DNA from 2 places in the Halomonas sp. 18071143 genome. Region 2 is predicted to be linked to the other one. Evidence: predicted binding sites of a transcription regulator. Region 2 holds the regulator's gene; the other holds the start of a gene.

Region 1 (13,045 bases), 1.9 Mb from region 2:
CCGGAAGGCATTCGAATTGGGCAAGACGGCTCCCGCCACCGCCGCGCCACCAAAGTGTGGGACGAGCGACGCTTTCGCGATTACGACGACTCTCTGGAGCTGGGCACCCGCAACATCAAAATGGCCCTGCGACGGCTGCGCAAATTCGCCCGCCAGGGCGCCAGGGACGAGTTCGATGTGGACGGCACCATTCGCGAAACCGCCCGCGATGCCGGGCTGCTCAATATCCAGATGCGCTCGGAGCGCCACAATGCGGTCAAGGTGCTGCTGTTTCTGGACGTGGGCGGCTCCATGGACGACCACATCCGGGTATGCGAAGAGCTCTTTTCTGCGGCGCGCTCCGAGTTCAAGCACCTGGAGCACTACTACTTCCATAACTGCCTCTACGAAGGCGTCTGGAAAAACAACCTGCGCCGTGGCAACGAGCGTATCCCTACCATGGACGTACTGCACACCTACGGCGCGGACTACCAGGTGGTCATCGTCGGCGACGCCGCCATGTCGCCTTACGAGGTCACCCACCGGGGTGGTAGCGTGGAGCACTTCAACGACGAAGCGGGCGGAGTGTGGCTCAAACGGCTGGCCGATAAATTCCCCCGGTTGGCGTGGCTGAACCCCATGCCACCCCGCGCCTGGGAGTACACCTACTCGACCACCCTGATCCGCGAGCTGATCGACGACCGCATGTACCCCATGACCCTGGAGGGGCTGGAAAACGCCATGCGTGACCTGGCCAAGTAGCGGACGTCTATTCACCACGACTATCCGCCTCAACTATTCACCAAAACTGCAGCGCACAAAAAACGGCGTGCCCAGGAGGCACGCCGTTTTTATGGACGCTATGCTGAACGGGCGCGCAGGCTATGCCATGCGGGTCATCAGGCTGTGGCCTGTCAAACGGCGGTGCAACACCGCCATGCCGATATGGCCCAGCACCAGTACCAGCAGTGCCCAGCCAAGCTCACCGTGCAGCAAGCCCCCCAGGTTGATCATCCACTCCACACGCTCACCGCCTCCCGACATCAGCGGCACGCCGAATACCTCCAGCGGCCGCCCCGAGCCGTACTGACGAATCAGCGCAATGGTGGGTACTGCGATCATCACGCCATAAAGCGCCAGATGGCCCAGCTTGGCCATGACGCTCACGGCAGGCGGGCGGCGCGAGGCATTGGCCAACGCCCAGAGCGCCCGCAGTACCACCAGCGTCATCAGCAGCACGCCAACGTTTCGATGAGTGCCCCACAAGAAGCTTTCAATGGCCGTATCTTCCAGCAGCACCCGTGCCCCAGCGCCACTGAATTGCCAAACGAACAGCAGGGCCATGCCCCAGTGCAACGCCCGACTCACCAGGCCGTAACGAGACGTCGAATCCATGATCGCAAGCGCCATGATGCAAATTCCTCATAACTATCACTATTGAGGAAGCCATTTTACCCTGAACTTGACGACGCTTCGTGACAACAACGTGCAAACAGGTTCTCAAACATGGAACACGCCGCTCCACCTGAAGGCTACAAAGACGTCGGGAACTGATTCAAGCCCGCCAGGAAGGCTTCCTTGGCCTGGCCGAAAGCGGCCGCGTCGTGCTTGAAACGACGCAGAATCAACGCCTCGTCCAGCTCCAGGGTGGGCGCCAGCTCATCCACATGGCTGGCAGGATGGCGCGCCACGAGCCCAACGCGCTGGCCCTGCGCCGTGGTCCACCAGCGCTTGAACCCGCACTGCTGGTAGAACGCCTCTTCCTGCTCACTGCTCACCTCGACACGTAGCGGCGCCTTCAGGCTCAGTTCGCTCAGCAGACGGGCCTTGGCCCCTTCCACCAGCTCGCAGGCATGGGTGACGGTCATGCCCTGGCCTTTCTCGTCCAGCACCAGCAGCGCCAGGGCCAGCGGCTTGCCGTTGCCATCCACCCCCGCCAGCAAGCGCGCGCCTTCCTGGGCAAACAGCACGTTCCGAGTACCGGTGAAGACCACCAGCGGCGTCAACCCTGCCGCCTGGCCATAGACTTCAGCACACAATTTGGCCAAACACGCATCCCGCTGGGCACGTTCACTTACATGGACTACCTTCATGACGCCCTCTCGTTGCGTTCATCTACCCCGCCCTTCAATAAGCGCTGGCGGGCTATAAAAGCCCGCCAGCGTAGAGCAAAGCGCGGGGAGACACCAGCCTGTTTCGATGGAACCCAGTGGTTATGGCACAGTCGCACTATGGGCAAGGCATGTTTGTATTGCCAAGGAGAACACATGACACAGTTCATCAACGATCCTACTCTGCCTAAACCCGACTTTCCGGGCAGCCACATGGTAATCGACGACCACTACGCGTTTATCTCTGGCCTTACCGTGGCCGATCTCTCCAATGGCGACGTAGCCCGTGGTGATGTGAAAGAAGAGACCCGTTTGGTGATGCGTGAGCTGGAACGCATGCTGGTGCAGGAAGGCGGTAGCCTCGCGGATGTCGTGAGGGTAGATGTTCACTTGGCGGATCTGAAACAGATTAGCGCTTTGGACAGCGTCTATGCTGACTTCTTTGAACCAGGACGCTACCCCGCACGAACTTGCACCGAATCCCCGCATATCTGCGGTGGCAGCCAGGTAGAAATTACCCTGATGGCCAAGCGGGCACGCAAAGCAAGCCCAGAAAAGTAAATGTTTGCCTTCACCTCAGCAAGGCCAGTATTGCTTCGATATCCAGGTGCGCCTCCAGCGTATCGGCCAGGCGGTCCAGCGCCTGTTCACGGTGGGCGGTGTAATCGATGCGACTGGCGCTGGCCAGCCCCAAGCGTTCCAGCAAGGCCTGACAGGCATCGGGGTGGTCGAACAACCCGTGCAGGTAGGTCCCCAACACTTGCCCATCTTCGCTGATGGCCCCATCAAAATGGCCGCCCAGGTCGAAGAGCGGGCGCTCCAGCGCCTTGCCCTCACTCACGCCGTGATGGATTTCGTAGCCGCTCACCGCCACCTGGCTACCGGCCAGCACTCCGTGCACGTTGCGCAGTTGCTTGGCCGGGGCCATGCGCGTCGAAAGCGCCAGCCAGCCCAGGCCCGCCACCCGCCCGGCGGTTCCCTCCAGCCCTTCGGGGTCGTCCACCCACTCCCCCAGCATCTGAAAACCGCCGCAAATGCCCAGCACCTTGCCCCCGTAACGCAAGTGCCTGGCAATGGCAGCCTCCCACCCTTGGCGCTTCAGCCAGGCCAGGTCGCTGGCGGTGCTTTTACTGCCCGGCAGGATGATCACATCAGCTGCCGGTATCGGCTGGTCCGGCCCGATAAAGCTCAACGATACCTGCGGGTGCAGGCGCAAGGCATCGAAGTCGGTGTGGTTACTGATGCGTGGCAAGGCAGGCACGATGACATTCAGGGTGTCGCGCTGTTTTTCTGCCTGCACCGTGCCAATGCTGTCTTCGGCATCCAACAGCAGCCCGGGCAGATAGGGCAACGTACCCAGTACCGGCTTGCGGGTGCGCGCCGTCAGCCACTCGAGCCCCGGCTCCAGTAGCCCGATATCGCCCCGAAAACGGTTGATGATGAACCCCCTGGTCCGCGCCTGCTCGCTGTCGCTCAGCAGCGCCAGGGTACCCACCAGCTGGGCAAACACCCCGCCACGGTCGATATCGCCCACCAGCAGTACCGGGCAATCCACGGCTTCGGCAAAGCCCATGTTGGCGATATCCCCCTTGCGCAGGTTGATCTCTGCCGGGCTCCCCGCTCCTTCGGCAATGATCACCTCATGGCGCTGGGACAACGCCTGCCAGGCGGCCATCACACTCGCCTGGGCGGTACGCTTGAAGGCGTGATAATCCAGCGCATCCATATGGCCATGTACCTTGCCCCGCAGGATCACCTGGGCACCCCGGTCCGTTTCCGGCTTGAGCAGCACCGGGTTCATGTCGCTGTGCGGCATCACCCCCGCCGCCTGGGCCTGAAGCGCAGTAGAGCGGCCAATCTCTCCGCCATCGATGGTCACGGCGCTGTTGAGCGCCATGTTCTGGGGCTTGAACGGAGCCACCGAGAACCCCCGGCGCTGCAAAACACGGCACAGCCCCGCCACCACGGTACTTTTGCCTGCATCCGAGGTGGTGCCTTGAATCATCAGTGTGGTCATGGCGTCTTCTCGGCCTACGCAGTTGCTGAATATCCGTCCATTAAATCGCGCGTCCTCAGGCTGCACAAGGTGCGGCGTGGAAGGGCCGGATAACGGGCAGACAGACTGCTCGTTTTCCGCTAGGGTAGCGGCTCTTGAAACGAGCGATGACCCCGAGATGCAAACGCTACTGAACGAGATTGCCGACGAGCTATCCCACGCCACCGAGCGCGGCAAGGTGGCCGACTACATTCCCCAACTGGCCCAGGTCGATCCCAACCAGTTTGCCATCAGCCTGGCCACCGTCGAGGGCGCGCGCTTCTCGGCGGGCTGCGCCGCCACGCCGTTCTCGATTCAGAGTATTTCCAAGGTCTTCACCCTGACCATTGCGCTGGGCAAGCTCGGCGATGCGCTGTGGTCCAACGTCGGCCGCGAACCCTCCGGCGACCCCTTCAACTCCATCGTGCAGCTGGAACACGAGAGCGGTAAACCGCGCAACCCGTTCATCAATGCCGGGGCCATTGCGGTGGTAGACGCCATCATGATGGGCCACGCCCCCAAGGAAACCCTGGCCGAAATATTGAGCTTCGTGCGCTATATCGCCGACGACAACAGCATCTGCTTCGACCATCAGGTCGCCGCCTCGGAAATGCAGTACAAGGACCGCAATGCCTCGCTGGCTCACTTCATGAAAGCCTTTGGGCGGCTGCGCCACGACGTGGACAAAGTGCTTGGCACCTACTTTCACCAGTGCGCCATCGCCATGAGCTGCGAGCAACTGGCCCACGCCGGGCTGTTTCTGGCTTCCGACGGCGTCAACCGCCCCAGCAACCTCCGGGTGGTGTCGCCCCAGCGGGCACGTCGAATCAACTCGTTGATGATGATGTGTGGCCACTACGATGCCTCGGGGGAATTTGCTTTCCGCGTGGGCTTACCGGGCAAGAGCGGCGTGGGCGGCGGCATTCTGGCCATTGCGCCGGGGCGCGGCTCGCTGGCCGTCTGGTCACCGGGGCTGGATAGCTACGGCAACAGCCTTCTGGGGGTGCGCGCCCTGGAGATGTTCGTGCAGCGCACGGGCTGGTCCATATTTGGACATTAGATGGGCCCTAGCCGGTCACTCGCTTCAAGCGCTGTCCGAGGATTCCAGATGCTGGGCCGCTTCCCAGGCCTGGACCTGGCGTTTCACCTCCAGCCCCCAGCGGTAGCCACCCAGGGCGCCGCTTTGCTGAATCACCCGGTGGCAGGGAATCCACAGCGCCACGGGGTTGGCGCCCACCGCGTTACCCACCGCCCGAGACGATTTCGGAGCCCCCAGCCACTGGGCGATGTGGGAGTAGCTGGCAAGCTGCCCGTCCGGGATCATCAGCAGCGCCCGCCACACGTTGAGCTGAAAGTTGGTACCCCGCACATGCAGCGAAAGCGCCCCAGGCGCTGCGCGGCGCGGCGGTTCGAACAGCGCCTCGACGGCGTAACGCGTGGCGTCCGGCTGGTGGCGCAAGGTACAGCGCGGCCACTCGGCGGCCAGCTGCGCCAGAATCTCCGCTTCGGGTGTCGCTGCCAAAAAGCCCATGCGGCAAATGCCTCTCGGGGTGGTGGCGACCAGCACCTGGCCAAACGGCGTGGGGTGAACCCCATAAGCAATCTCCACGCCCTCCCCCTGGCGCTTGAACTCCCCCGGTGTGACCGCCTCCAGCGTCACGAAATGATCATAAAGCCGCGAGCCGCCGCTCAGCCCCAGCGCTTCGGCGGTGTCGGCAAGGCTCTGGGAAGAAGCAATCAACTGCTTGCCCCGCGCCAACGTCAACGCTTGTAAAAAGCGCTTCGGACTCACCCCTACATAGCGGCTGAACAGCCGCTGAAAATGGAACGCACTCAAGTGTACCTGCTCGGCCACCGCCTCCAGGCTCGGCTGCTGGGCGGCGTGGGCCACCATGAAGGCCATGGCTTTTTCGATACGGGCGTAGTCGTTCATCGCGTCCATCTCACGGGCAAAGGGGCAAAAAGAGGCTGATGCTCGCTAAAGCTTACCCAGTGAAAGGCCCGACACCTACCCGAATCTTGCGCACTACACATGCCGGTAAATCACCCGCAAGGGTTGCCCCAGGTGGCGTTGCAGCGACTCGGTCTGTTGGGGGCTCATGGCCCCTGTTCTGGGGTTGATGGCCGTGAGCGAAAACCGAGCGAACCCTTGGGGGAAGGAGTAGTCGAGCTGGTGCACGCTGGCGACACTGCCACAGCACGGCAGCGCCTGGGGAAGGAGCGCAAAGCCACGCTGTGCGTCGTAATCCTGATCCATCACGAGATGCCACTCAGGAAGGGTCAGCTCTTGCGCGCACAGGTGACAGCGCACGTACTCGAAGTTGCTGCCACAGTCATGAAACATCACATGCTCTGATACCTGCTCGTCTATACTCTCTGCCTCGGGCATCCACTGCCACAACGCAGCCTTGGCCTGGGCTACCTGCTGCGCAGTGGGCAGATAGTGAGGCTCTGCCGGAATGATGACGATATGATGATCACTCATGTGAGTCACTCCGTGTGAGTCGCTCCAAGTGCGTCGGTCAATGAGTACGCAACAGTCTACTCTACACGACAACCCCGCACATTCATCATGTGCGCCGCCGCCAGTCGGCCATGCCATTTACGTCAGGAGGACACGATGGCGCTGATCTCTACCCGTACCCAGCACTGGCTGGAGCGTTTGAACGGCTCCAAACACATGCTCTGGCTGATCGCCACCCTCTCGTTTCTGGAAACCATCATCCTGCCCGTGCCCATCGAGCTGGTACTGATCCCGTTGATGGCGGTGAACAAACAGCGGATCTGGGCGATTGCCACGGCCACCACGCTGGGCTGCCTGGTGGCGTCGCTGGTGGGCTATAGCGTGGGCATGGTGCTCTATCAATCGCTGGGGACCTGGTTTATCGAGTTCATGGGCATGGAGGAGAGCTATCAGGCGTTTCAGGGCTTCTTCAACCGCTACGGGTTTGCCGCGATTCTGGCCATCGGCATTCTTCCCATCCCCTTCCAGGTGGCCATGATTACCGCCGGGCTTTCCGGTTACCCTATCCTGCTATTCGTGCTGGCAGCGCTGCTCTCACGCGGGCTACGCTACTACGGGCTGGCCTGGCTGGTGAAACGCTATGGCAAACGGGTTGAAACCCTGTGGAAACGCCATGCGCTGATGACCAGCCTCGCGCTGGGCAGCGCGGTGCTGGTCATCGTGTTGATAATGCAGGCATTGGCGGGAATGATCGTGTGATGCGCTAGCGGCTGATTGGCCCAGCCCTCACTCGATATAGTAACCGCTGACCCGCCAGGTACCCTCTTCCAGATGCGGGGTCACCACTTCCACCACCCGCGGGCGGTTGGCAAACTGGGTCTGGAAAGTGACGACCTTGAAGTCACCCCGCTGAGCGCCGGGCATGGAGGTGTACTGCGAAACGCGCACTCGGCGGCGCGATTGCACCGAGCCAAAGTCCTTACGCGACAGTGCAACGGTGCGTTCAAGCATGGCAGCAGAAAGCGGTGTACGCAGCAGTGGCGAAGCGGCTTCCCATGCCTGTTCATACTCGCTGTTATCGATCTTCACCAACCACGCCAGCGCCGCCTCCTCTGCTGCCTGCACTGATGCCTGAGCCGTTGCGGTAAGCATCAACAAAGTAGCGGACAACAACAGAGCACGTAATTTGGGCATGGCAGACTCATTAGTGGCTAAGAAAAGACGTACCTCTTTATTATCGGAAAGTCGCAAGGATTCTTTAGCATTTCAGCGCCCATCGCTGCCAGCGACGTCAATCTTTCACCGCAGTGGCAAAAAGATGCTCAAGCGACGAACCCAAAAGCCATACAGAAGTCATACATTAAAATTTTACCTGCAAGGAGTAGACCATGAACAGTCATGATGAGCACACGAGGCCTGGCGAACAATACACACATCACCAACCTCAGGGGCTGTCAGACCGCATTGCCTACCGAGTCGTGAAATTCATGCGTTTTTTTGCCGACAAGTTTTTTGCCGGCCGTTACGGCCACCGTGCCGTCATTCTGGAAACAGTGGCCGCCGTGCCCGGCATGGTGGGAGGGGCGATACAGCACTTGCATGCCATTCGGCGCATCAAGGATGATGATGGCTGGATTCGTACCCTATTGGATGAAGCGGAAAACGAACGCATGCACCTGATGACCTTTATCGAGGTCGCCAAGCCCAACCGTTTCGAGCGCTTCCTCATTCTCGTAGCCCAAGGCATGTTCTTTAATCTGTTTTTCCTGCTGTATTTATGCTCCAGCAAGACCGCCCACCGCGTGGTCGGCTACCTGGAAGAGGAAGCCGTCTATAGCTACACCGAATACCTGGAAGGTATCGACCGAGGCGAGTACGAAAACATCCCGGCGCCCCAAATCGCCATCGATTACTGGAAGCTACCCCAGGATGCGCGGTTGCGCGACGTGGTGATCGCCGTGCGTGCCGACGAGGCGAGCCATCGGGACGTCAACCATGACTTCGCCGACCAGCTTTCTTGATGGGCTACCGTAAGCGGCTAACGTGAAAAGCTGTCTCCACAACCCATCACCGGGCCTCTGCACCAGGCCCGGTGATATTAGCCTTTTCAGCTCTCGCCCAGGCATAGCCGCATGAAACAGCTATTGGGGTCAAGCCGGTAGCTGCCGAACGGCCCGCAATACTCGAACCCGAACCGGGCATATAGACGGCGAGCGGGCTCGAAGAAGGCCATCGAGCCCGTTTCCAAATAGACGGTGTGATAGCCCCGAGCCCGGGCCTCTTCCAGCACGTGCGTCAACAGCCGGGCACCCACGCCCTGCTGGCGGGCAGCGGGCGTGGTACGCATGGACTTCAGCTCCGCCTGGCCCTCCCCCAGCGCCTTGATTGCCGCGCAGCCCAACAGCTGGCCGTTCTGGCGGGCGCTGTAAAAGGTGATGTTGGCTGCCTTGAGCGCGGTCACGTCCAGCGCATGCACGCTTTCCGGCGGCGAAGTGGCGTGCATGTCAGACAAGTGCTCTTCCAATAGCGCCACCACATCCTGCGCTTCCAGCGTTTCAATTCCGATATGTATCATCGCCCTCTCCGTTGGCTAGCCAAACCCGGCTTCTCAAATACGAAGCGCTCGTATACCATGCGCCACCTCTTTCCTTTAGCGTTCACCGTTAGGCCACCATGTCCGTCAACGCGCTCTACACCGACCTTTCCGGCTATTACGATCTGATGTGCGTCGACATCGACTACCGCGCGCAAAGTAACGCCATTCATCGCCTGCATCAGCTGTTTGGCAACGCGGGCAGCCAGCACTTGGACCTGGCCTGCGGCACCGGCCCCCACGTACGCCATTTTCTGGATGTGGGCTACACCAGCAGCGGGCTGGACATTCACCAGTCGATGCTGGACCTGGCAGCCACCCGCTGCCCGGAAGCTCACTTTTCGCTGCAAGACATGGGCCAGTTCCAGGTGGATGAGCCGGTGGATTTGATCACCTGCTTCTTATACTCCATCCACTACAACGCCAACCTGGAAAAGCTGAGCGCCTGCATCGCCAGCGCCCACCGCGCCCTGCGCACCGGCGGCGTACTGTGCTTCAACAGCGTGGACAAGGAGCGCATCGACAACGCGCTGTTCGTCAAGCACACCGCCCAACAGGGCGAGGATCGCTTCACGTTTCGTTCGGGTTGGCACTATGCGGGGCACGGGGAACGGCAAACGCTGCGGCTCAGTATCGAAAAGAGCACGCCTGCGGTCACCCAGGTATGGAATGACGAGCACCCCATGGTGGCGGTCAGCTTTGGCGAACTCATCGCCCTGCTGACGCCCTACTTCGAGGTGCACGTGTTCGAACACGACTACCAGACCATCACCCCGTGGGACAACGCGTCTGGCAATGCCATCTTCGTGTGCGTGAAGCGCGACGGCTAAGGTATCACCTTAGCCGTCAGCTCTCCTGGCTGGGGCGCTGCTGTTGCTGCACGCCCATCAGAAAGTTGCGCAGCATCTGGTCCTTGCACTCGCGGTAATTCTTGTGGCTTGGCTTGCGGAAGAACGCGCTCAGCTCGTGGGGGCTGAGCGGTAGCCCCACCTGCTCGAACACCGCCAGCACGTCTTCGGCCTTCATGTTCAGCGCAATACGCAGCTTCTGGAACACCATGTTGTTGTTCAGCTGGGTTTCCGGCGCAGGCACCGGGCCTTCGCGCTTGCCGCGCTTGAAGCTGATGAAGCCATTCAAAAACGCCGCCAGCTCACGATTCTTCATGGGCACCAGCGCTTCATCCTCATCCTTCTTCAGCCAGGCCGTTACCTGGGCAGGCGTCACGTCCACCTCTGCCAGGGCGAAGATATTGACGATGGTGGCCTCCTTCAAATCGAAGGCATAGCGAATACGGCGAAAAATATCGTTATTGGTCAAGGGGACTCCTAACCGTTGGTAAGCGTGGCCAGCAGCTCGTCGATCTCTGCTTTCAGCTCGTTGTCTTCAATCGTTTGGGCGCTGGCCTGGGCGCGTTGCAAGCTTTCGATGGCGGCCTGGGGCTCGCCCAGTTCCACCTGCAGGGTGGCCATGGAAAAGCCAATCGAGGCCAGATGGTCGTTCGACTGCTTGGCCACCGCCTTGTCCAGCGCCTTTTGGTAGATCGGCAGCGCGTCTTCCAGCTCTTCGGTGAAGTCGGCCAGGGTTTCCCACTGCTCGGGGTGGTCTTTCTCGGTGTTCTCATGCTCGGTGCAGATCGCCTGCAGCTCGGCGTAAAGCACTTCAAAGGTGGCGCGGTCATCCTTGGACGCGGCCTTCATCAGCTTTTCGGCCAGCTCGTACACCGCCTTGTAAATTTTGGTGTTGATCATCAAACCACGACCTTATCGACGTAAAACAGCAGGCTAAAGCACACAGGCTTCGCCGGGAAGGGGGCATTATACCTTGTGTGAGGCGGGGTACGGTGACGCGGCGGGCAATATTCGAGCAACGGCGGGCCGATTTTACGCTATGCTGCACCACTTTTTACGTTCGACCCACCTACGACTCGCTGTCAGGGCCCCTTATGCCTTTTTCTACACTCGGTTTATCCACTCCCCTCGTTCAGGCGATCACCGAACTCGGTTACCAGACGCCCACGCCCATCCAGGAACAGGCCATTCCCGCCATTCTCTCGGGGAAAGACCTCATCGCCACCGCCCAAACCGGCACCGGCAAAACCGCCGCTTTCGTGCTGCCGCTGCTGGAGCGCTTCAGCAAGGCAGAAGCGCTGCGGGCCAAGCGCATCCGCGCGCTGATTCTGGTGCCCACTCGCGAGCTGGCGGTACAGGTCAACGCCAGCGTGGCGCAATACGCCAAGCATACCCAGCTCACCTCGATGGCCGCGTATGGCGGTGTGGATACCGCGCCCCAAAAGGAGCGTTTGATCGAAGGCGTGGACATTCTGGTGGCCACACCGGGCAGGCTGCTGGACCTGGCCCATCAGCGCGCCCTGCACTTCGACGAGCTTCAGGTCATGGTGCTGGACGAAGCGGACAGAATGGTCGACATGGGCTTTGTGGATGATATTCACAAGATCATCGTGCGCCTGCCGGAACAGCGCCAGAACCTGCTGTTCACGGCCACCATGACCCAGGACGTTCGCGCCCTCGCCCGCAGCTTTTCAGACAGCAAGATGACCGACCTGGCCGCCAACATCGCGATCACCCCCAACGTTCGCGCCGCCGACACCATCGAACAGTGGCTGATCACGGTCGATAAGGACACCAAATCCGCCCTGCTCAGCCACCTGATCAACGAACAGGCCTGGGACCAGGCGCTGATCTTCGTCGAGAAAAAGCACAGCGCGGCCAAGCTGGTGGCCCAGCTGGAGAAACGCGGCATCGTCGCGGACTCCATCCATGGCGGCAGAAGCCAGGCCATGCGCGAAAAGATTCTGGCCCAGTTCAAAACCGGTGAGCTCAAGTACCTGGTGGCCACCGGCGTCGCGGCGCGGGGGCTGGATATCGGCGAGCTGAGCCGAGTGGTAAACTACGACTTACCCTTCCAGCCGGAAGAGTACATCCACCGCATTGGCCGCACCGGCCGCGCCGGGGCCTCCGGGGAAGCCATCTCGCTGGTGGATATCAGCGACTTCAAGAACCTGTGTGCCATCGAACGGCGCATGAACCAGCTCATCGAGCGCAGGGAAGTGGCGGAATTTCCGGTCAAGAAGGCCGTCCCGGCCTCCAATTTGAAGCATGTGAAGAAAGGCAGCCGCTAGGCGCTGTAGGCAACATCGACGAGCGATGGCCCGCAGGCAGGTGGCAGGCCTTACCCCTGAGCGGGTGAAAACGCCGCCAGCAGCTCGGCGTTGGTGGGGTACTTCTCCATCAACGCCAGCAGCTTCTGCGCGCCGTCGGTTGGCTTGAGCGGCGTCAAGGCTCTGCGCAGGCTGCGTACCTTTTCGATCTCGTGGGCCTCGATCAACAACTCTTCTCGGCGGGTACTGCTTTTGGCAATATCGAGCGCCGGGAAGATGCGCTGGCTGGCCACCTCCCGCGACAGCACCAGCTCCATGTTGCCGGTGCCCTTGAACTCCTCGAAGATCACCTGATCCATGCGGCTTCCCGTCTCCACCAGCACGGTGGCCAGAATGGTCAGCGAGCCGCCGTTTTCGATATTCCGTGCCGCCCCGAACAGTTTGCGGGGGATTTCCAGCGCCCGGGTATCCAACCCGCCCGACATGGTACGGCCACTGCCCCGCTGCCCCGCATTGTGCACCCGGGAAAGCCGTGTCAATGAATCGATCACGATCATCACATCGTGCCCCTCGCCAGCTTGCCTGCGCGCCGTTTGCAGCAGGTTATCGGCCACGCGCGCATGGTGGGCGTAGCTTTCGTCAGACGACGAAGCGTGCACCTCGGCGGTCACGGTCACGCTGCGCTTGAAATCGGTCACTTCCTCCGGGCGCTCATCGATCAGCAGGGCATACAGCTTGATCTCGG
Region 2 (17,622 bases):
TACCTGCTCGCGGGTCTGGTCGGCCAGCAGCGCCATGATGGCCGCCGCAATGGCGCCGCTACCCTGCAGCGCGCGACCGACGATCACGCCACCAATGGTATCCGCCGTGGCGGCCACGACGCTGCCTGCGGCAAAAATCAGCAGGCCCATGGCAATCACTCGCTTTCTACCGATCCGGTCGGACAGCCAGCCAAACGGAATCTGCAGAACGGCCTGGGTCAGGCCATACACGCCCAACGCCAGACCAACCAGTAACGGCGTCGCCCCTTCCAGCGTATCGGCATACAAGGCCAGCACCGGCAGCACCATGAAGAGTCCCAGCATGCGAGATGCGTAGAGACCGGCCAAGCCGCTGATGGCTCGGCGCTCGGCAGCCAGCAGCAGTGCAGAAACCTTGCGCATAGAACCCTTGTGTACGATGAGTGGGCCGAACGGCCTGAAATAACCGCCCATTCTAGCGCTTTGTCGGCACGCTGGAAACGCCAAGCATGAAATGCCCGCCACGCTGCAGCGAAGCGAGACAGTTTTGCCGGAAGGGGTGCCGCAACCGTATAATTACGCTTTTGCCACGCGATTCGAGGTGTTGATGGACAGCATTCTGGTCAGGGGTGCCCGCACCCACAACCTCAAGCAGATCGATGTGGAGCTGCCCCGCGACAAGCTGATCGTGATTACCGGCCTGTCAGGCTCCGGCAAGTCGTCCCTAGCGTTCGATACGCTCTACGCCGAGGGCCAGCGGCGCTATGTGGAATCGCTCTCCACCTATGCGCGCCAGTTTCTATCAATGATGGAAAAGCCCGATGTGGATCACATCGAAGGGCTCTCTCCGGCCATCTCCATCGAGCAAAAATCCACCTCTCACAACCCTCGGTCGACGGTTGGCACGATTACCGAGATTTACGACTACCTGCGCCTACTGTTTGCCCGTGCCGGCACCCCTCGCTGCCCAGAGCATGGCGAGGACCTGGAAGCCCAGACGATCTCCCAGATGGTCGATCAGGTCATGAACCTGGCGGAAGGCACCCGCTTGATGCTGCTGGCGCCGGTCGTCAAAGGCCGCAAGGGGGAGCATTTACAGCTGCTGTCCGAGCTGCGCGCGCAGGGGTTCGTGCGCGTCCAGATTGATGGCCAGGTGCTGGAGTTGGACGACATAGCGCCGCTGGACAAGCGCAAGAAGCACGATATCAGCGTGGTCGTGGACCGTTTCAAGGTACGTGACGATATCGCCCAGCGCCTGGCGGAATCCTTCGAGACGGCCCTGAACCTGGCCGACGGCACCGCCATGGTGCATTTCATGGACGGCGAGCAGGACGATCTGGTCTTCTCGTCCCGCTTTGCCTGCCCCGTTTGCGGCTATTCGCTCTCCGAGTTGGAGCCGCGGATGTTTTCGTTCAACAACCCGGCAGGGGCGTGCCCGACCTGCGACGGCCTGGGCATACAGCAGTACTTCGACCCGGAGAAACTGATCAGCCACCCCGAGCTTTCCCTGGCGGAAGGCGTGATCAAGGGCTGGGATCGGCGCAACATTTATTACTTTACCCAGCTACAGGCGCTGGCCAAGCATTACCGCTTCGAGCTGGAAACGCCCTGGCAGGAGCTGGCCCGCCACGAGCGGGACATCATCCTCAACGGCAGTGGTGGCGAGCTGGTCCCCTTCGTTTACGTGGGAGACCGTGGCCGGAAAGTCACCCGTGAGCATGCCTTTGAAGGGGTGCTGCCCAACATGCAGCGCCGCTACCGGGAAACCGAGTCCAGCATGGTGCGCGACGACCTGGCCAAGTACATTGCGGTTCAGCCCTGCACCGCCTGCCACGGCTCGCGGCTCCGCAAGGAGTCTCGCCATGTGTATGTCGATGACCGAAACATCGCGGATATCGTCCACCTGCCGATTGGCGAGGCGTGGCGCTACTTTGGCGCGCTGGCGCTTCCCGGGCGCAAGGGAGAAATTGCCGACAAGATCGTCAACGAGATCCATGCTCGCCTGGAATTTCTGGTCAACGTGGGGCTTGATTACCTGAACCTCGAACGCAGCGCCGACACGCTCTCCGGGGGTGAGGCACAGCGTATCCGCCTGGCTAGCCAGATCGGTGCTGGCCTGGTGGGCGTCATGTACATTCTGGACGAACCCTCCATCGGGCTGCACCAGCGGGACAACGACCGTCTGCTCAAGACGCTGGAGCGATTGCGCGACCTGGGCAACACCGTGATCGTCGTCGAGCACGACGAAGATGCCATCCGCGCGGCGGACCACGTGCTGGACATCGGCCCCGGTGCAGGTGTCCATGGGGGCGAGATCGTCGCCCAGGGCACGCCGCAGCAGGTGATGGACAACCCGAATTCGCTGACCGGCCAATATCTCTCCGGCAGCCGCGAAATCGCCGTCCCGCCTTACCGGATCCCGGGCAATCCCGAGAAGCAACTGGTGGTGCGCGGTGCCACGGGCAACAACCTGCAAAATGTCACCCTCAGCCTGCCACTGGGGCTGTTCATTGCCGTGACGGGCGTCTCCGGCTCCGGCAAGTCGACGCTGATCAACGGCACGCTGATGCCGATTGCCGCCCGTGAACTCAATCGGGCCACCACCCTGACACCGGCTCCCTACGAAAAGGTGGAAGGCCTGGACCAGCTCGACAAGGTCATCGACATCGACCAGAGCCCGATCGGCCGCACCCCGCGCTCCAACCCGGCCACCTATACCGGCATTTTCACGCCTATTCGTGAGCTGTTCGCCGGTACCCAGGAGGCTCGTTCCCGGGGCTACAAACCCGGGCGGTTCAGCTTCAACGTCAAGGGCGGCCGCTGCGAAGCCTGCCAGGGCGAAGGCATGATCAAGGTGGAGATGCACTTTCTGCCGGATATCTACGTCCCTTGTGACGTCTGCAAGGGCAAGCGCTACAATCGCGAAACCCTGGATATCCACTACAAAGGCAAGACCATCCACGAGGTATTGGAGATGACGGTGGAAGATGCGCTGGCCTTCTTCAGCCCCGTGCCCGCCATCGCCCGACGCCTGCAAACGCTCATGGATGTGGGGCTGTCCTACATCCGTTTGGGGCAAAGCGCCACGACGCTTTCCGGGGGCGAGGCTCAGCGGGTCAAGCTGGCGCGCGAGCTGGCCAAGCGCGACACCGGCAAAACCCTCTACATTCTGGATGAACCCACCACCGGCCTGCACTTCGAGGATATCCGCCAGCTGCTGACGGTGCTGCACCGCCTGCGCGACCACGGCAATACCATCGTGGTGATCGAGCACAACCTGGATGTCATCAAGACGGCCGACTGGTTGATCGACCTGGGGCCGGAAGGCGGTTCGGGCGGAGGTCAAATCATCGCCGAGGGCACCCCTGAACAGCTGGCCAAACAGACGGTATCGCACACCGGGCGCTTTCTGGCACCGTTACTCGAACGTGGCAGCCGTGCCACACGCTAGCCGCATCATGGCCGCTGCCCAAGCGTTTAGGCAGCGGCCAAAAAATTCAGGAAAAGGCGGCGCTGACTGCTTATAGTAAGCAGCGAGACTGCTTAACAATGGTTGCTTCCTGTGAGGAGACACACGCTGTGGAACAGGACAAAAGCTGCATCATCCGCCACTTTAGCCACTACTGCTCGCTCAACGATGACGAGAAAGCGCTGCTGGCCTCGCTGGAAGAGAGCCCCACCAACATCAAGGCAGGCACGGTGCTCTGGGAGATGGGCGCACCGGCCAATGAGTTCTGCACGCTGCGCAGCGGCTGGGCCTACTCCTACCGGCACCTCGAAAACGGCGACCGTCAGATTCTGGAGGTTTTCCTGCCCGGTGACATCATCGGCCTGCGAGAGTTTGCGTTTTCCCAGCGCCTTGAAAATGTCCGCATGATCAGCGACGGCGTCATTTGCCACTTTCCCCACAAGCGTATGCTGGAGGTCTTCCGCGAGTCGCTGTCGCTCACGTCGGTGATGTTTGCCATTGCCAGCCGACAGCAAGCGCTGCTGACCGAACGGCTGGTCAACCTGGCACGGCGCAGCGCGCGCAAGAAGATGGCCCATTTCCTACATGAAATGTATCTGCGCTTGCGCCAGACCAACGACGATATCAGCGGGCAGTTCCGCCTCCCCCTGTCACAGGAGCAGTTGGCCGACATCCTGGGCTTGAGCCCGGTTCATGTCAGCCGAACCTTCACCGCACTCAGCGAAGACGGTCTGGTGTTTCGTGACCGGCACCATGTCACCATTCCGGACCTCGATGCGCTGGCTACCGAAGGAGAGTTCGACGACTGCTACCTGACCGACAACGTCAGGCCGTTGCTGGAAGCTTGAACGCCCTATCTTTTAGACCTTCAACGATGATACCGCTTATGCCCGTCAAGAGCCGTACACTGCTGGCGATACTGGGGGGGAGCCTGCTGGGCAACGCCCAGCTCGTCCAGGCGGCCACGTTCAACGTGGAGCACGCCGAACCCCATGAACACTGGTCATCGATGGCGCTGTCACTGGGCGAAGAGCGCCATTTTCGTGCTGTCGAAACCCACAGCTACTCCGATGCCACCTTGAGCCTCAATACCACCCAAGGGGTATGCGACCTCCCCTGGCTGGAAATGCGCGTGACCCTGGCACAGCAGCAGGGCGAGAGCCGCGCCGTCAATCTGGTGCCTACCCGGCTGCGTATCGATGACCAACCCATCGTGGACACCATGGCCGAGTTCATCACCGAGCGCGGCGATGACGGCTTCTACGCGCACTTTTACCTGAGCGATCTCGACACACTGATGGCACAGATGCGCACCGGTGAGCAGCTGTTCCTGGGCTTCGACCAAAACGAGCAGGAGCCGTGGTACATGACCTTCAGCCTTGCCGGTGCAGACAGCGCCATCGCGCGCATGCAGCAGCTGTGCGAGGACAGCACAACAGAAGATTAACCGGTTCGCTGCTCGGCGATTTCCACACGATAGCGGTTCCAGGCCTGGATCAATGGATCGAAGTGGGCCAACTGTTCCAGCCGATGGTTGGCCAGAGCCAGCGCCTTGCGCTCTTGCTCGAGGTGCATATTGAGCGTGCTGATTTCGTAAGCCGAAATGGCCAGCGTCAGGTTTTCACCCAGAGCGACCTGCATTTGCCGACAGTCGGGATCGAGCACCAGCACGGCGCCAAAGAATTGCAGTCGAGAGTGATGCGTCAACACAAAGATAGCCTCGAGATAGAGCTTTACCCCTCGACCTGCTGCTTGAGCAGCAGTTCAACGCGTCGGTTGGCAGCTCGCCCGTCCGCGGTCGCGTTGCTTTCCATGGGTTGGGTGTCGGCATAGCCAACTGCCCGCATACGAGAAATGGCGATACCCTGGCGCTCCAACTGGCGTACCACGGCAATGGCTCGCCCCGTGGAAAGCTCCCAGTTAGAGGGAAAACGCGGGGTGGCAATGGGCACATTATCGGTATGTCCTTCCACCGAGATTTGGCCTTCGAACGTTTGGAGTACCGACGTGAGACCTTCTAACACGATCAGGCCCTGGGGCGTTAGCACATCGTTACCGCTGGGAAACAAAAGGCTGTCGTCGATGCGCAGGGTGATACCTTCACGGCCCTGCGAGACACTGACTCCTGGAATATCCAGCCCGGCCATCTGCGGCTGCACGCCGTCGTGACGTGGATGAATACCAGTGGCCAATGAGGCCAACGGCATGGCCATGATGGCACTGGCCGGCCCCATGGCATCGCTCTCCCTCCCTTCGCCACCGCCAGGAGGCGTCAGCGCCAGCAAGAGCACGAACAGGGTAATCAGCAGCGTCAAGACGTCCAGGTAACTGGTCAGCCACCCTTCATCGCTCTCGCTTGCTGCCGCAGGCAGCTCCAGCGCATGCCGTGCATCCTGATTGAGCATGGGGCTACCCTTTCTTTAGCGCCGGGTCGGCATCCGGGCGCGGCTTGACGCTCGCATCACGAATTTCATCGTGGTAGTTGGCCACGAACGAGTTCAGCGTCTCTTCGATGAACGACGGCAGACGACGCTTGGTAATCAGTGAAATGCCTTCCAACACCATGTTCATGGTGATCAACCGCTCTTCGGTGCGCCGCTCCAGCTTGACGGCAATGGGTTTGAAGACCAGATTGGCCAGCAAAATACCGTAGAACGTGGTGAGCAGCGCCACGGCCATGCGCGGACCAATCACCTGCAGATCGCCCGCATCCATGACTTCCAGCATGTTGACCAACCCCACCAGCGTACCGATCATGCCGAAGGCCGGCGCATAGGTGGCCATGGTGCGAAAAATCTGTGCTTCGGCATGCTCCCGCGCCTTCAGACGTGCGATTCGCCAGCGCAGCATGTCAAAAATTTCATCTTCCTTGGTATTGGCAATGACCAGTTGAATCCCGGTGCGCAGAAACGGGTTGCGCGTGTGCTCCAGCTCCCGCTCCACGGCTCGCACATCGCCCTTGAACCATAACCGCGACATGGCCACCAACTCGCTGATATCGTCGCGCACGTAGGTATTCTCGCGGCGGAATACCAGCCCTACCAGGCGCACCACCCGCAGCACCTCCTTCAGGGGGTAGCTGATGAATGTCGCTGCCAGGGTGCCGGTAATGACGATGGCAAGGCCAGGCAAATTGATAAAGCTTTCGGGTGATTCTGCGGTGAAGAACAGCACGCTTACCAATAACAGCATGCTGGCAAATATGCCGATCAGCGTAGAGGGGTTCATCAACGGTTCCTTGCCGGTTAACGTGAGAGGGTAAGAGGGTTAATGCTGGTCGCTCAAGCGAGCACGAAGGCGACTAACGGCCTGACTATGCAGTTGCGATACTCGCGACTCGGTCACACCCAGTACCGCTCCCACTTCCTTGAGGTTCATCTCTTCCTGGTAATACAGAGCCATCAGCAGTTTTTCACGCTCGGGAAGCGCCTCAATGGCTTCGATGAGCGTGCGCCGCTGCTGCTCATCGAGCAGCTGCTCGAACGGGCGATTGGCGCTGCCTTCGTCACCCGCTGGCTCACCGCCATCGGCCACCAGCTCCTCGAAAGGCAGTAACTGACCGCTGTTGGTGTCATTCAGCAGCTGCTGATAGTCACTCAATGGCATATCCAATGCCTGCGCGATTTCCGTCTCTTCGGGGGGCCTGCCCAGCACCTGCTCCAAACGGCGCACGGTTTCATCGACCGCCCGGGCAGAGCGGCGCACGCTGCGCGGCAGCCAATCCCGAGTGCGCAGCTCATCCATCATGGCCCCCCGGATGCGCTGGCTGGCGAACGTGGCAAACGTCGCGCCCTGTGCGGCATCAAAGCGACCCAGCGCCTCCAGCAAGCCCACCATACCCGCTTGAATCAGATCATCCAGCTCGATACTGGCGGGCAATCTGACCTGCAGCGTCAAGGCCTGACGTCTCACCAGTGGCATGTATTGCGTCAACAGCTCACTCTGCTTGATCCTGCCTTGTGCTGTATACATCCTATCGCCTCACGGCTAAACGATCTTTACTGATAGTTCACGATGACCTGTAACCCCTGCACCCGCACGGGTCGCTGCCCCGGCGACAGCGCAAAACGCATATAGAGCGGTTCGCTGGCGCTCAGGCCGGACAGTGCCATGGTACTGCCACGCGCGCTCCCCAAGGGCACACACTGTTCAGGATGGCACAGCCAGGCGTTGACAGGCACGTGGGCAGGCGTCTCGAAACGCCATTGCACTCTCGCCAACGTCGCACTTCCCAGCGGTACGCCCGCAGGGGGGCTGATGGCCTGGCTACTGCTTGCCCGATCGCTCATGGCCACCATCACCGAGGGCATTTGGCTGCTCCAGCTCCCCGTGGCCGCTAGCACCGAGCTGGCGAACCCAAACGCCAGCATCAGGAGCGCTGCGCTTGAGCAGCGCGCTCTGCGTGTCACTGTCGACCACTTTACGACGTGGATCAATGTTTGCCGACGCATCGTGTTGAGCGACCTCTTGTGTAGAACCATGGGCGGCACCTTGTCATGGGGCCATCAGCGCGCCAGCAGCAACAGCTCTATCTGCAAGTAATGCTCGGCGGCATCACGCAGGTTGTCGAGCAGCCCCTGCCGCGGCAAGTGGGGCTCGTGCAGTGCCAGCAAACGCGCTGGCCCGCCCCGCTCGCGCATCTGGCGCAGCGCGCGGTACATGCTCGCAAAGGCTTCGGCATCGCTGTTGACCCATAGCGCCCAATGGGGGTAGCGCTCGGCCAGGGCCGTCAGCGACCCTGTCTCTGGCTGGGCTACCTTGATGTCCCACTCCTGCGGATCACCCGCCCATTGGCGCCCCAGCGACGCCCACTGGGCCAGGCGCCCCTTGACCTTGTCTACCTGCACGGCGCCCGCTGAGCTCAGGCCCACCACCACCAGTGTCCGCGTTGGACGCGGCGGCGACACATTGGCCGCCGCCGTGGTGACCTCTGGCGAAGTGGCAGTGACGGCTGACGCAGCATCGACTGACGGCACGTCAACGTCCATTGCCTCTTGCGGTTCTTGTTGCGCTTCTTCCTGTTGCTCGCCGCGCTGCTGACGCTGTAAATCTGCCCATTTTCTCAGCCCTGCCGCCTGGTCCTGGCCCTTCATAGCACATCCTCGAGGCTGACACTGCCCAGTTGACGAATGGCATCGCGGGCCATCAGCACATGCAGCAGCGCATCCAGCAGCGCCGTGTCGCGACGCTTGCGCTGGCTACCCAGTAACCGAATCAGGTCCGTTCGCAGCGCCTGGCCGTGCTCATCATCGGCCAGGTCGAGATGGCCTGCCACGGCCGCCGCGCCGCTGGCCATCAGCAGGCGCAGCTCACGACTGACCTCACCGCCGTCATTGTCCTTGAGCTGCTGCCAGGCACGCCTGGTGAGTGCGGCCAGCCCATCGCTTTCGAGCTGTGTGACCAGCAGAGACAGAACATCGCTGCCCAGCCGTGCGGGTGTCAACCAGTAGCGACGCGCGACGTGTTTGTCTGTTTCCGGGTCCTGGATATCGCCTACCCACGCCAGCAGCGGGTGGCCCGAGGCTGTTTGCACCTCCACATAGGCGTTCCACAACTGCATTCGCTGGCCGCGAAAACGGATTGAGACGCTATGGGTCAGCGTGCTCTCTTGAAACAGGCCTTTCAGGGTGTAGCGCTCGCCCTGACAGTTTACGCGCTGACTGGCGTGTACCGCGCTGACCCAGGTCAAACGTTGGCCATGCAACCAGGCAAGTACGTCAGGCTCCGGCAGGGCGGGGAGGAGATGCACTGCCATATTCTCTCCGCACTCCGCCAGGCGCGGCAGCCAGCCGGCTGGCTGACGATGCTGAAGGCGGGTCAGGGCCAACCAGCGGCCTTGCTCATCCAGCCGAATGTCCGGCATCGTCCAATCACAGCCACGTCCCTGGCGGCGCGGCGACCAGGCCAGCCCCATGGCAGCGCTATTGGCCTCCGCTCCTGCCAGCAGCTCATCCAGCCGCTGATCCTGAACGACGCCGGGCAGTGCCCCGATATCCCAGGCGGCTTCCAACAGATGAAAATCCACCACCCGCTTACGCAGCCGAGACAATACCGACGAGAGCCGACGCCCCTGCCCCAGCACATCCCGCGACCAGCGTGGCAAGCTGATGGGCGCCGGTGATTCGGCGTGGCGCGCAGCGCGGGGCTGTGCAGCCAACGCCTGATCGATCAGCGCCCGAGCGTCGGCCACGGCCATGTCTTCGGGTACCTGCTGACCATAAGAGCCAAACAGGACGCGCATGCCGTGGCGCATGACGATATCCAGCGCCGGAGCCAGCCGCCCGGCTTCGTCCTGCTTGGTGATGATGCAGTCATCCAACGTAGCCCCCGCCGCTCTGGCTGCCTGACGGTAGCGCAGCACGACCTCCTCCAGCGTTTCGGGCTGGCTGGCAGCGTTCAACATCAGCACCAGACGCACGGTGGATTGGCCACCTTGCAGGTGAGCGATCTGTTCGATCACCCGCTGGTCGCGCTGACTCATGCCTACGGTATCGACAATCACCCACTGCTTGCCCTGCAGGCGCCCTACCAGCTCGTCGATGGGCTGCTCGACATCCAGCGCATACATGGGAGTATCCAGCAGTCGCGCGTAGATGCGCAGCTGCTCGTGGGCACCAATCCGGAAGCTGTCGGTGGTCACCAGCGCCACTGGGCGTGTGCCGTGGCGCATCACAAAACGAGCCGCCAGCTTGGCCGTCGTGGTCGTCTTGCCAACCCCGGTAGGGCCTACCAGGGCCACAATGCCGGTCTGGTCGAAAAATGCGTCTTCCTGACGGAGCACGCTCAGCCGCGCCATGAGCTGACCACGCAACCAGGTCATCAAGGTCTCACTGGAGGCCGGTAACGCTGCCAGCTCGTCGGGCAGTGCCTCGACCACTTCCTGACTCAGCTCGTTGCTGAAGCCGACGCGCAGCATCACCTGCTGCAAATGCTCTGACGCGCTATCCGCCCCTGGCGCAGGGTCGGGTTGTCGTCGCGCCAGCAGCTCGCGCATCTCTTGCATTTCACGCAGCAGGCGCTCGCTCATGGCTTCCAACGGGTCTGGCTGTTGGGGCAACGAAAACACCGGCGCAGCGGGTTCCTGCTGCGTGGCCGGACTGGGGGCAGGATCGAACTGATCGACGGCATCGTCTGCCATGGCGAGGATTTCGACTCCCCCTTCGGTGCGCCGATTGGCCACGATCAGGGCGTCATCGCCGAGTACTTCTCGCACCTGGCGCATGACATCGCGGCTGTTGGCTCCGACAAAACGTCTAACGCTCATGCTTCACCTGTTACCTGTGTACGAAAGACGGCTAACCATCAGGAGCGGCATCAGCGACCACCCACCAGCGTGGTCACACGCAGCGTGCGGTCGTCAGGAATTTCTGCCTGAGACATGACCACCAGGTGGCGCATGCGACGGCGCAGAAAACGCGAGAGCACGGCACGCAGCGAGTGCTGCACCACCAGCACCGGTGCCTCTCCGCTGCCTTCATGACGCTCCAACGCTTGCTGGGCTTGATTCATGAGGGTATCCGCAAGGCCTGGCTCCATGGCACCGTTGCCATTCATGGCCTGCAGCAACACTTGCTCCAGTTGAGCATCCAGCCCCATGACGTTCAGTGTCTCCTGCCCGGCAAACCACTGCTGGGTAATCGCGCGGCCCAGCGCGATACGCACCAGTGCCGTGAGTTCATTGGGATCCTTTTGCTGGCCAGCATGCTCGGCCAGGGTATCCAGCACGCTACGCATATCGCGAATCGAGACATCCTCATCCAGCAGGTTCTGCAAGATACGCTGCAATACCGTCAACGAGATAGCCTTGGGCACCACTTCTTCGACCAGTGACTTTTGATCGTCCCCCAGCTTGTCCAATAGCTTTTGAACTTCCTGACGACCCAGCATCTCTGGAGAGTGGCGATGCAGCAGATGGTTGAGGTGCGTGGCAATCACCGTACTGGCATCTACCACCGTGTAACCATACACCTGCGCGTGCTCACGCTGGTTGCTGTCGATCCAGACCGCTGGTAAACCAAACGCCGGATCCTGTGTCGGCGTACCCTGCAGTTCCCCCGACACCTGGCCGGGATCAATGGCCAGCCACTTGCCCGGCTGAGCCTCGGCACGCCCGATTTCGGCGCCTTTCATGGATAATACGTAGGTGTTAGGCGGTAGCTCCAGGTTGTCGCGAATATGCACCACCGGCGGCAGAAAGCCCACCTCTTGAGCAAATTTCTTGCGCACGCTCTTGATGCGCCCCAGCAGCTCGCCCTTCTGGCGCGAATCCACCAGCGGAATCAAACGGTGCCCCACTTCCAGCCCAAGCGTATCCACGAGCTGGACATCCTCCCAACTCGCCTCAGGGGTTTCCTGCAGCATGGGGGGTGGTGCAGCAGTCAGCTCCTGCTCGACCAGCGCCTGATTCTTGTGACGAATCAGGTACCAGGCCAGCCCGGACAACAGTGCAGTGAACAGCAGAAAAACAAAGTTGGGCATACCCGGCACGAGGCCCAGCAAGCCCATCACCATGGCCGCCAGAATCATCACCTGCGGATTCACGAACAGCTGGCTGATCATCTGCTGACCAACGTCCTGCTCGGTATTCACCCGAGAGACGGTCACGCCCGCCGCCGTGGAGATCACCAGCGCCGGAATCTGGGCCACCAGACCGTCACCGATGGTCAACAGCGTATAGGTGCGCGCGGCATCGCCGAACCCCATATTGTGCTGCATCATGCCAATCAGCAGACCACCAATGATGTTGACCACCATGATGACTAGCCCGGCTACCGCATCGCCACGCACGAACTTGCTGGCACCGTCCATGGAACCGTAAAAGTCGGCTTCCTGGGCTACTTCTGCGCGACGCTTCTTGGCATCCTCTTCGCCAATCAAACCGGCGTTCAAATCGGCATCGATGGCCATCTGTTTACCAGGCATGGCATCCAGCACAAAGCGGGCACCGACTTCGGCAATACGCCCGGCCCCTTTGGTGATGACCATGAAGTTGATGATCACCAGAATCAAGAACACTACCAAGCCAACGGCAAAGTTCCCCCCGACAAGGAAGGTGCCAAACGCCTCGATAACCTTGCCCGCAGCATCCCCCCCCTGGTGCCCTTCCATCAGCACCACGCGTGTGGAGGCAACGTTGAGCGAGAGCCGCAGCAGCGTGGTAAACAGCAGGACGGCAGGAAACGCGGCAAAATCCAGTGGCCGTTCGGCAAACATGCTGACCAGCAGCACCATGATCGCCAGAGCAATATTGAAGGTGAAGAGCATGTCGAGTGCGAACGGCGGCAGGGGCAGAATCATCATGCCCAGGATCATCAGGATCAGCAGCGGTCCTGCCAGCAGTTTCATACTGACATCGTTGGACCAGTTACGCTGATTGATTAGCTGGCTCAAACTTTTCATGGCTGCGCCTCATTGCCATCGGCACGACGGCCGGGCGTATCCATTTCCGGTGGGACCGGCAGGTTATCGGGGGTGGGGGGCACCTCGCCTCCTTGTTGTGAAACGTGCTTGAGACGGTAGGCCCAGGCCATGACTTCGGCCACGGCGGTATACAGCTCGGTCGGCACTTCCGCCTCCAGATCTACATGATGATACAGGGCGCGCGCCAGCGGTGCTGCTTCCAGTCGCGGCACACCGGCCTCTGCACCGATCTCACGGATTTTCGCGGCCACGGCATCGGCACCCTTGGCCACCAGTTTGGGCGCACCCATTTTCCCTTCCTGATACATCAAGGCCACCGCGTAATGGGTCGGGTTGGTGATGATCACGTCCGCCTCGGGGACTTTACTCATCATGCGCCCACGCGCCATGGCCTGCTGCTGTTGGCGAATGCGTCCCTTGACGTGGGGATCCCCTTCCGAGTCCTTGTGCTCTCGTTTGACTTCTTCCTTGGTCATCCTGAGCTGCTTGGCGTTGTTCCATAGTTGAAAAGGTACATCAATCAGGATCACCACGATCAAGGAGAACACGATTAGGCCAGCGGCCAAGGCAGCCATATTGAGCGCCGTGGTCAAGGCTTGCTGAACAGGTTGATCCATCAACCCCAAATACCTGCCAATATTAAAATACAAAAAGCTGAACGCAACGCTACCCACCAGAATGGATTTGGCTATCGCCTTGGCAAGCTCGGTCAACGACTGCATCGAAAACAGGCGCTTGATCCCTTTTACAGGGTTCAGCTTGGAGAATTTTGGCTTCATCGACTTGGCGGATATGAGCCACCCGCCCAGTAACGCGGGGGCCATCAATGCAATCACCGCGAGCAGTAAAAAAAGCGGCAACATCGTGAAGAGCGTTCGCTGGCCCAGGTCGAGCGCATTGACCAGCATGGGGGTGGTTTCCATGGCTTGGCGCCGCTCGAACAGAAATGCTTGCTCCATGACAGCCCCCAGCTGGTCATAGAGCATTTGTCCCATGCTCCAGAGGCCAACCACGCCTCCCAGAAGAATCATGAAAGTCGTCAGCTCTCGGGACCGAGGAACCTGCCCCTCTTCACGGGCCTTGTCCCGCCGTCGGGGCGTCGCCTCTTCGGTCTTTTCCTGATCGCTGTCGTTATCTGCCATGCGGTCATCCGGCTAACGAGGGGACGATGACTCAAAATGCGCCATACGATGCACTCAGCCGCCCCAAAGGACGGCTGAGCAGTTTGCCATTTTGCCAGATGCGGCTACTTACAATATATCAATAACCCGGCATTAAAAGCCCAATTCATCCAATAAGTCGTCTACCTGGTCCTGGCCCGTGACGATATCCGTGGCATTCTCTTTTACTTGAGGGCCATTCAGCAGCTCCTCATTGCGGCGTGCATTTTCGTTCTTCCACTGATCGTTCGCCTTACGCTGCATGGTTTCGCGCGCTTCTGCCCCCGGGACGTTATCGATCAGCACCTGCACCAGCTGGTGCTCGATTTCACGGATCACGTCCATCATCTTCTTGATGACCTGGCCCGTCAGATCCTGGAAGTCCTGGGCCATCATGATGTCCAGCAGTTCCTTATTGGTGGCAGCGGTGATTTCGGGCACATCGCTCAGGTACGTGCGCGTCTCCTTGACCAGCGCCTTGGCATCATCCAGCTCTTTGGGCGCCTCGAACCACTCGGCCCAACGCTTGTCCAGGGCTTCGGCACGCTCGGAGAGCTGATCCTGCAGCGGCTGGGCACGATCAATGGCATTCAAGGCCTTGTCTGCCGCTTGCTCGGTCATGGTGGCCACGTAGTGTAGACGGTCACGAGCGTCAGGTATTGCCTCTGCGGCCTTTTCGATCTCCTTATCCAACCCCAACTCACGCATGTTGTCACGCAGCATGCGAGTGAGCTTGCCAATCCGGACGATCAGGTCCTCAGCAGCCTCTTCAGAGAGTTTGGTAGCACCACCCTGCTCATTCTGGCTCATTATGTTGTCTCCTCGTTGACCGAGCACCAAAGCCCAGCTGCGTCATTTACCCATCTTCTCGAAGATTTTATTCAGCTTCTCTTCCAGAGTGGCCGCAGTGAACGGCTTGACCACGTAACCATTGGCACCGGCCTGGGCTGCCGCAATGATGTTCTCTTTTTTGGCTTCGGCCGTCACCATCAGTACCGGCAAGTCTTTCAACGCTTCATCCTGGCGGATTTCCTTGAGCATCTCCAGGCCGTCGAGGTTGGGCATGTTCCAGTCGGAAACGACAAACTCAAAATTGCCTGCCCGCAGCTTGTTGAGGGCGTCCTGGCCATCTTCCGCTTCGTCCACATTCGTAAAACCCAGCTCTTTCAGCAGGCTACGCACAATGCGGCGCATCGTGGGGAAATCATCTACTACCAGGAAGCTCATGTTCTTATCGGCCATTGGTCATCCTCTCACATCACAATATTTACAGGGGGACTGCTGATTCAGTCAGGGTTAAAACTCTTCCCACTCATCGTGGTGCTGTTGAGCAGCAACACGACGAGCTGGCGGGTTGGCGGCGGCCTTGGGCAGCGCCGACGTTGCCACGGACGCTGGCGCGTGAGTGCGCTCAGCCCGCGCATTGAGCACCTGAAAGACCGCAACGGCCTCTTCAAGGCGATTGGCCTGCTCCTCCAGCGAGGCTGCCGCTGCGGACGCCTGCTGAACGAGCGCGGCATTTTGTTGAGTCACTTGATCCATCTGGCCAACGGCCTGACTGACCTGCTCGATGCCATCACTCTGCTCTTGCGAGGCCGCCGATATCTCATCCATGATATCCGTGACACGCCGCACTGCCGTGACCACTTCCGTCATGGTCTGCCCTGCCTGCTCGACCAGCGAGGAGCCTTGCTGAATCTGGCTGACCGAGGCCTCGATGAGGGACTTGATCTCCTTGGCGGCGTCCGCACTGCGGCTGGCCAGATTACGTACTTCGCCAGCCACCACCGCGAAACCACGCCCCTGCTCACCCGCCCGCGCAGCTTCCACGGAAGCGTTCAACGCCAATATGTTGGTCTGGAAAGCAATCGAGTCGATCACACTGGTAATATCAGCCACTTTTTGCGAGCTGGTCGAAATACCGTGCATGGTTTGTACCACTTGTGCGACGACTTGCCCTCCCTGCTCGGCGGTAGTGGATGCATCTGCTGCCAACGTGCTGGCCTGGCGAGCATTATCGGCATTCTGCTTCACGGTGGCCGTCATCTGTTCCATGCTGGCCGCAGTTTGCTCGATGGAGGCGGCCTGCTGCTCGGTGCGGGAGGACAGGTCTGCGTTGCCGCTGGCAATTTCTCGAGTGCCGTGATGGATTGCCTGACTGCCCTCACGCACCCTCGACACGGTGGCACTCAAGTTCTGCTGCATGGTGGCCATGGCAGCGAACAGTCGACCTATCTCGTTCTTGCCCGCCTGGGGGAGCGGCTGGGTTAAATCGGCTTCGGCAATGCGTCCAAGGCGCGCAGCGGCATCGCTCAGCGGCCTGATCACCGTACGGCGCAGGCCAAGGTAGATGGCCAGTGCGACCAGCAGCGCGAGCCCCTCGGCAGCGATACTGATCGTGGTAAAGAGACTGCCTTGCGCCTGAGCGTCTTCACGTACGGCGCCCACGCGGCCAAAAGCATATTCGATAAACGCCGTGGTATTGGCAGCCAACTCGTCCAAGGGCTCGATCAACTCGCCGCGCAGGTGGTTGAAGGTAGAGATGTCCATGGTGTCGAAGCTGGCATGCTGCTCCTTGACCAACGCCAATACCCGCACGAAACTTTCATCCACCGCCCCCCCTAGCAACTCGCCCTCAGTGCTACGCGGTGTGGCCATGAAGTTCGTATAACGACGCTCGGCACGCTCCAGACGATTGGCAGCGATATCCACCTGCTCGTTGGATTGACGGGTCTGCCCCACCATCAGCAGGTTCGAAGCGGTTTCCAGCGCCAGCATGGCCTGGTTGAGCAGCGAGTCAGCGCGATTCAGCTCATTGAGCTGCTGATTGCCGATAAGATCCAGCGTGGCCAAATTGCTCTGTGCACTGCGGTCCGAGGCAATGCTCAAACCGGCAATCAGTAGAATCAAGCCCACGAAGCAGACTAGCGCGAAAATGACGGCCAGATGAATACTAAGGTTGCGCAGCAAACGTGTCATTGTTATGAATTCCCTTGGATCGTTTGTCTTGTCTCTAAGGCCTTAGACGCGCTGAGCGCGTCCAGAGGCGGCCACCAGCGCCATCATTTTCGATGGAATTTCATCCAGTGGCAGCACGTCCACCGCGCCCCCTACGGCGATGGCTTCACGGGGCATCCCGAACACCACACAGGTCTCTTCGTTCTGGGCAATGGTCGGGGCCCCTGCCTGACGCATTTCCAGAAGCCCGGCAGCTCCGTCCTTGCCCATGCCGGTCAGAATCACGCCGACCGCGTTTTTCCCGGCATGCTTGGCTGCGGAGTGGAACAACACATCGACCGACGGGCGATGACGGTTCACCGGCGGGCCATCATTGAGCCGCGCCACATAGTTGGCGCCACTGCGTGCCAACTCCAGATGCTGGTCACCAGGGGCGATATAGGCATGGCCTGGCAGCACGCGCTCACCATCGGTGGCTTCCTTGACGGTGATACGACACAGCCTGTCCAACCGCTCGGCAAACGAACGGGTGAAGCCACCGGGCATGTGCTGAGTGATCAGAATGGCAGGCGCATTGGCTGGCAAAGGCTCCAGCACGGCGCGGATTGCCTCGGTGCCCCCTGTGGAAGCGCCAAT

The links. The regulator FliA, encoded in region 2, starts transcription of late flagellar genes. The targets are predictions, from matches to a motif close to CTAAAGTTNNNNNNNNNNCNGCCGATA.
Region 1: the regulator FliA is predicted to act here: its motif matches at 7,825-7,851, upstream of KVY02_RS10140 (DUF4019 domain-containing protein).

What each region holds. Positions count from the first base shown of each region.
Region 1 is NZ_CP078120.1:2,164,365-2,177,409, forward strand. It holds gene KVY02_RS10095 (vWA domain-containing protein) at 1-741, shown strand, start outside; gene KVY02_RS10100 (cytochrome b) at 862-1,389, opposite strand; gene KVY02_RS10105 (hypothetical protein) at 1,512-2,072, opposite strand; gene KVY02_RS10110 (RidA family protein) at 2,247-2,651, shown strand; gene KVY02_RS10115 (cobyric acid synthase) at 2,662-4,107, opposite strand; gene KVY02_RS10120 (glutaminase) at 4,265-5,185, shown strand; gene KVY02_RS10125 (methylated-DNA--[protein]-cysteine S-methyltransferase) at 5,210-6,058, opposite strand; gene KVY02_RS10130 (hypothetical protein) at 6,152-6,610, opposite strand; gene KVY02_RS10135 (YqaA family protein) at 6,746-7,348, shown strand; gene KVY02_RS10140 (DUF4019 domain-containing protein) at 7,376-7,783, opposite strand; gene KVY02_RS10145 (alternative oxidase) at 7,978-8,610, shown strand; gene KVY02_RS10150 (GNAT family N-acetyltransferase) at 8,697-9,164, opposite strand; gene KVY02_RS10155 (class I SAM-dependent DNA methyltransferase) at 9,263-10,012, shown strand; gene KVY02_RS10160 (DUF1456 family protein) at 10,029-10,499, opposite strand; gene KVY02_RS10165 (tetratricopeptide repeat protein) at 10,508-10,930, opposite strand; gene KVY02_RS10170 (DEAD/DEAH box helicase) at 11,125-12,321, shown strand; gene rho (transcription termination factor Rho) at 12,372-13,045, opposite strand, start outside.
Region 2 is NZ_CP078120.1:198,547-216,168, reverse strand. It holds gene KVY02_RS01035 (MFS transporter) at 1-402, opposite strand, end outside; gene uvrA (excinuclease ABC subunit UvrA) at 587-3,430, shown strand; gene KVY02_RS01025 (Crp/Fnr family transcriptional regulator) at 3,559-4,296, shown strand; gene KVY02_RS01020 (hypothetical protein) at 4,335-4,895, shown strand; gene KVY02_RS01015 (hypothetical protein) at 4,892-5,158, opposite strand; gene KVY02_RS01010 (OmpA/MotB family protein) at 5,182-5,853, opposite strand; gene KVY02_RS01005 (motility protein A) at 5,858-6,676, opposite strand; gene KVY02_RS01000 (RNA polymerase sigma factor FliA) at 6,716-7,420, opposite strand; gene KVY02_RS00995 (flagellar protein FlhE) at 7,447-7,758, opposite strand; gene KVY02_RS00990 (hypothetical protein) at 7,954-8,541, opposite strand; gene flhF (flagellar biosynthesis protein FlhF) at 8,538-10,712, opposite strand; gene flhA (flagellar biosynthesis protein FlhA) at 10,763-12,847, opposite strand; gene flhB (flagellar biosynthesis protein FlhB) at 12,844-14,010, opposite strand; gene cheZ (protein phosphatase CheZ) at 14,143-14,838, opposite strand; gene cheY (chemotaxis response regulator CheY) at 14,881-15,270, opposite strand; gene KVY02_RS00960 (methyl-accepting chemotaxis protein) at 15,325-17,007, opposite strand; gene KVY02_RS00955 (protein-glutamate methylesterase/protein-glutamine glutaminase) at 17,050-17,622, opposite strand, start outside.